Regions from separate parts of the Paenibacillus polymyxa M1 genome, predicted to be linked through region 2. Evidence: riboswitches for the same ligand, from Rfam matches in the RefSeq annotation. Region 2 holds a riboswitch; the other holds the start of a gene.
What was found. A riboswitch is a leader RNA that binds a small molecule or an ion and turns the genes downstream of it on or off. The one in region 2 is predicted to bind cyclic di-AMP.
Positions count from the first base shown of each region.

Region 1 (3,152 bases), 1.4 Mb from region 2:
CAACATACACAACCTGTTTTAGTTGATTTCCGGCTTTACAGGTCCGATAACATATACGGTTTTACCGTGCTTACGACCAAATTGGTTAGCCCGGCTTAAACTCTCATAATACACATCGATTTTGTGGCCTTTAATCGCGCCACCGGTATCCTCCGCACGGCGGAAGCCTACCCCTTCAATATACACCCACCAGCCGATGGGAATTACATTCGGATCGACAGCGATGGTGCGTCCTTCCGTGACACGCGTGCCGGAGGCGGTACGTGTACCAATACCTGGCTCCTGGGCAGAGTACGCCGTCATGGAGACATTTTGTAAAACTTTTTTATAATTAAAATTAATACCTGCTTTACGGACAGCACTGCCCGAACTAACCTTTGTAGCCTTAACCGCATCTTTAGGGCCGATGGAAGCAGCTAGAACGACCGGTTTTTTCTTCGTCCCTACCGCAATTACCTTATCCACACGATTTTGTGCGACTTCCTTGTTGACCAGCTGTTTGGACACCAATTTTCCATCATGGTATACCTTTTGAACATGCTGGACTACCACACCCGATTTGCCACTTTGAATGACTCGATTATCGCCTTTATAGAGACTTGGATCTGCCGTTTTGATGACCTGATAAGGCACTTGTTTTTTCTGTTCGACCTGCTGTTTCTTTACACGGACGATTTTTATGTCCATGTTAGCTGAAACAGAGGCATCCAACGCAGGGTAAACTTTATCCGTTGATGATAATTTATAGCCCGAAGTGCGAATGGCACCCTCTACTGTATTTTCTGTTGTGTACAGCTTTTTCGTCTCATTGCCTGAGGATACTTTAACCTGATTGGCACGTTTAATGACTACGCGATCCCCATCCTGTACTGCCCCGTTTAGCGGCATGGAAATTGTATCATGCGGCTGAAGTGAAATAGAATGCTCATTGAGCAAATCTTGGAGCTTGGATTCCCGGGTTTCTACCGCAGATGCCTTACCATCGATGACAAAAAAGACTTGTTTTTTAGATTGCGTGTACATCAGAATTGAAATCATAATCGTTAGTGCGATTAGAAAAATAGCAACCAAAGCAGCCTGGCGCACATTCTCTTGCTTCCAACGTAATACGTAAGACATGCTGGATGAGCGTGACTCATGGGTCTCCTCTTTTCGGAAAATGCCCATTTCCTCCGTCCTCCTTACATAGCCCGCCGTCTGGAGTAAGACATAGTTGATCGTTGACGTGACTATAACAGATTTTCTACAAGACAAGCCCGTACTGCGACTGTCCTGCACCATGTACCCGTCTTCGCGGCATGCTGTCCTCCCCTGTTTAACCACAGTATGATGACAGATTTTCTTTTATTCACAACAAAAAAAGCCAAAGAAAGAGACTAGAGAGCTCTTTCGTGGCTTCCGACATGTGTGAATATGCGGGAAAACTCATGCACGAGATGGCTTCTCTCTTGTTACGCTTACGGGGTTAGCTGTCGGGTTCGGACGTAGAGAGTCGCCCTAGCTTAGGTCAACCGCTCATGGCGGTCGCCTTCACATTCACCCCGAAGACCCAGAAAGAAATCGAAATACGGCTTCTCTACCTGTTCAATCCCATCCGGGAAATGAATTTCGGTCGAGCCGGATACTGAGAGATATTATCTCTTGCACATACACCGGACGTACTGTAAGCCATATCGGTTCCCCCGTTCCCTGTAAAAGGGACTCAGCGAGACTGGTTCATGAAATGATTTGTTGATGTTTACACTCAACAACAATTCACTGAAAAGATGATATCCTGTTTCCATGCATGTTGTAAAGCAGGTTTCAAGTACATTTTTCAAAATATTCGGTTAAAAAATTGTAATATTCTTGAGTTTCCTGCAACAAAATCATAATTAGCTCCGTCTATCTCTTTATTTTGATTGATTTCTTCGCTTTTTCACTGAATGTCAAATCGTTCCAAGGCATTTTGGGTCGTAATGGATACCAATTCCTCCACTGTAATTCCCTTAATTTGGGCGGCTGCTTCTGCCACCAATCTCACATGTGCCGACTCATTTCGCTTCCCGCGAAACGGATGAGGCGTCAAGTAAGGCGCGTCCGTTTCAATAAGCAGACGGTTCAGCGGTACCTGGGCCAGCACCTCTTTTGGCTGCTTGGCATTTTTGAACGTTATGGGCCCGCCGAAGGAAAGGTGGAAACCCATATCCAGCACCATTTTAGCTGTCTCCCAACTCCCAGAAAAGGAGTGCATGACTCCGCCAATCTCGCCCGCCTTTTCCTCACGTAAAATCCTCACAATATCTTCATGTGCATCCCGGTTATGGATAACAATTGGCATCTTGAGCTCACGTGCCAGGCCAATTTGATTTCGAAGTACCCGCTGCTGCACATCCTTTGGTGATGTATCCCAATAATAATCCAGACCGATCTCTCCGATCGCTACAACCTTTTTATGACTGCATAACGATGCAATCCATTCTAAATCACCCTCCTGCATTGTAATGGCATCCTGCGGATGCCATCCAACGGCTGCATAAATAAAATCATACGTCTCAGCCAGCTTCATGGTGGATGGAATGGTCTCACGATTAAATCCGATATTGATCATCCGTGTTACTCCTGATTCGACAGCACGTGCTATAACTTCTTCACGGTCTTCGTCAAATTGTGGCGCATCTAGGTGAGTATGAGTGTCGAATAAATCCAAGGTTTTCATCTCCTTTTCTTACTTACATTTCTATATATTTGTCTATTGTTTGACAAAATAATTCCCTATTTCGGCAGGAAGCCTTTCTTTTACCCCGTTCAATTTATTCTGGGGAAAATACATGTGATATTTTCCTCGGTGAATGCCACTTATTGAGCGTACAATTTCTGAAACTTCGGATATTTCCCGCACCTCGCCCTGACGTCCAAGCAGTAAAATCTGGTTGTCCGTTGAACCGCCCTGCCGAAACACATCATAAGGAAGATCTGTCGGAAAATCAATTTCAAGATCATATTCAGGATGCAAGCCAGCCTTTTCCAAAGCCTCTCGAATATGGTCAACGGTATCTGTATCCATATTTTCAATCTCTACATATTTATACAATCTACGATCCATAAAACGGCTGCTCAAATCACTTAAAATTTCGTCCTTTTCTCGTTTCCATTGGCTAAATACCGTCTGA
Region 1 is NC_017542.1:28,500-31,651, reverse strand. It holds gene PPM_RS00140 (3D domain-containing protein) at 19-1,167, opposite strand; cyclic di-AMP (ydaO/yuaA leader) riboswitch at 1,439-1,718, opposite strand; gene PPM_RS00135 (TatD family hydrolase) at 1,919-2,689, opposite strand; gene PPM_RS00130 (HD domain-containing protein) at 2,732-3,152, opposite strand, start outside.
Region 1: another riboswitch for cyclic di-AMP. It lies ahead of PPM_RS00140 (3D domain-containing protein); the one in region 2 lies ahead of PPM_RS06390 (hypothetical protein).

Region 2 (3,152 bases):
TACGTTCGTCCAAGGACTTGGATTCTCAAAAGGATGAGCAGAATTAGCTCCCGCAAAACCGCCCCCGTTCGTGCCCAAATGCTTGATGGATTCCAATGAGGCAATAGGTCCCATAGCAATCTGCTGCTGTGTACCGCTTAAAGTCGTAATATCCGCCGTGGACTGTAGCGTCTGTGGTACTTTTAGTCCCACCAGCACCAGCGTAAGTACAAAGGCAAGCGGCAGAAAAATCCGTATGTTGGCTTTAATAAAATCTTGAAAAAAATTACCCAGTCCTTCACCGCGCCGCGTCAATCCCCTCATAAAAGCCGCAGCAACCGAAAACCCCGAAGCAGCCGAAGTAAACATCATCATCGTGACGAACGCCATCTGTGTCAGATACGTAAGCCCGCTTTCTCCGCTATAATGTTGGAGATTCGTATTGGTCATAAAGCTGATTACCGTATTAAAGGCCAATGATGCTTCCATATTACTGTTTCCAACCGGATTGCCTGGGAGTATAGCCTGCAAGCGCAATAGCAGGTAGCTGATCCCCACAAGCACCACATTGGTTGCAATGAAACTCATAGCATACGTGGTCCAACGCATGCTGTCCTGTTTCTTCAAGCCTACAACCTTATAAATCGGCTTTTCCGTTTCACCAAAAATCCGATCCGTCCGATTCGGTTCATTCGAGAATACGTGATACATATAGGTGCCCACCGGCTTTACCAAGAGCAGCAATATGACGATCACAACTCCAATTTGCAGTAGCTCCATCCTCTATTCCTCCTTATAATGCTCCTGCATTTGGAACAACAGACCTGATTCAGAACATCCATTGAGTGCACACGTTTGCGAAAATCTACACCTCTGATGCTTCATTCTTGATCTGCTGTTCCCGCCTGCTCGATCCTATAGTTGACTAGAACTTTTCAGGATTCAGGAGTGCATAGATTAAATACACGAACACAATAACCGTGAGCCCTAGCACAACGATCATCCTCTTCGCCCTCCTTTTGAGGTCTGCGCATCACACCAGCGTATAAACAGTAATATCACTCCATAACTCACAGCCATTACGAGCAGCATGTATAAATCCATCATGTTCCTATCCTCCGTATCGCTCCTCAGATTGTCCTTTTGATTCCATCATAAAATCATAAACCAGCTATGTTATAAGTGCTTATCCGTTCAGCAGGAAACCCACCTCTCCGTTCAATGTGTAGATCACATGGTCCGCTCCCAATCCCCGATAAATTCCTTGTGGATTACAGCCGTGCGTAATAACATAGATCAATTCTGATGTTAGTGGCCGACATATTTGCAGGAAACGGCAAGTCAGATTCAAGCTGTTTTCGAACAAATACACACTCCCAATTTCTTTACTAGGAAAATTCCATTTTCCCGCTTGCATCGTATTGATGCGCACAATGTGCTCCACACCCATTTTTTTGAGCTGTCGTTCCTCCTGAGTGCTATTTGTGAGAACTGCAAACGCCAGTTTTTTGAACATAAGCAATTTCACAAAACTTCTGCCCGCTTCATTCGGTGCAGTGACAATAATTAACCGACCTTCCATCAGTAGCTCCTCTCCCGGTATAAAAAGACAACAAAAAGAAGCCGAAGGAAAAAGGCTTCCTCCGGCTTCATACATTCCATGATAAAATAAACCATGGTTGCACACGGCGGTTTGTTGCCTCTCCCTGTACGCTTACGAGGTTAGCTGTCGGATTCGGACGTGAGAGTCGCCCTATTTACGGCACTTGGCCGGAAAATTCACCCCATGAGACACACACGGCTTGCAAAACCGTACATACTCGTTGGTTCCCCCGCTTTTGCAACTGCAAAATTCAGCGCTTTAGACAATTCGTTGTTGCTTCATTGGTGTTAATTTGAAATTACGTCTTGAATCATACACCCGTGCAAGGAAGACTGTAAAGCTCAACGGCGGGGCTATAAACCACCCTTTAGAGCATAGGAGATTAAGAATAACGCTTACAAGGCAGCTATGCTTCTCGTATCTCTTTAAAACTCTGTATTTCACCCCTTTTTGAAAATGAAAGGCATGTCAATATTGGCGTAGGGTATGGCTTAGTTACTTCTTATTTGCAAAAAGGAAAGAAAATACGCTATACGTGCCAGATAATTACCGATTGAACCCGTTTTTATGAGAAGAAACACCTCAATTAGCTCCATTTGAAGTGCGATTTACCGTTTTGAACAAAAGACGATTTTACAATGGTCCAATGCCCGTATACTCTTCCGGACTTGCAACCCCTTGTTGAGTTGTTTACAATTTAATTGCAGAATATTGAATAAGGAGGGATATCATGAGCGTATATAAATATGATGCACAGACCCTACAAGGGGCACAAATTCCATTATCCACCTACGAAGGGAAAGTTCTTCTTATCGTGAATACTGCCAGCAAATGTGGGTTAACCCCCCAGTACAAGGCGCTACAAGAGCTATATGACCAGTATCATGAACAGGGGCTCGAAATTTTGGGATTTCCCAGCAACCAGTTCGCCAAACAAGAGCCGGGCTCCAGCGAGGAGATCTCTGAGTTTTGCCAAATCAATTACGGTGTGACCTTCCCCATGTTCGCCAAGACAGATGTCAACGGTGATCAGGCACATCCTCTATTTCGCTACCTGACCCACACTGCTCCGGGAGTATTAGGCTCCAAAGCGATCAAATGGAATTTCACTAAATTCTTAATTACACGAGAAGGTAACGTATTTAAGCGTTATGCGCCGCAAACCACTCCAGATAAGCTTATAGGAGATATAGAGAAGCTTTTGCGGAAAAACTGACATCTTTCTTCATTACAGTTAACGAGCGGTCCGCTGTCCATATGACCGCTTCTGTAACAGAATGATATAACGAAAAATATTTAACGAAAAAAGCACCCCTTCACGTAAAACGTGTCAGGATGCTTTTTCAACTGGGTATTACACATAATGCGGTCGAGAGGACTCGAACCTCCACGGGCGTACGCCCACTACCCCCTCAAGATAGCGTGTCTGCCATTCCACCACGACCGCATGTCATAATGTATTGAGGCAACGGATTTATTATACTCTCTCAGCAACAATTTGTAAACAATAATATTATAATTATTTTAGTGTAACTTTATATAACATATATAAGCAATAAAATTATTTAAT
Region 2 is NC_017542.1:1,467,382-1,470,533, reverse strand. It holds gene kdpA (potassium-transporting ATPase subunit KdpA) at 1-759, opposite strand, end outside; gene kdpF (K(+)-transporting ATPase subunit F) at 905-982, opposite strand; gene PPM_RS06390 (hypothetical protein) at 1,166-1,561, opposite strand; cyclic di-AMP (ydaO/yuaA leader) riboswitch at 1,675-1,848, opposite strand; gene PPM_RS06385 (glutathione peroxidase) at 2,313-2,798, shown strand; tRNA gene PPM_RS06380 (tRNA-Leu) at 2,947-3,029, opposite strand.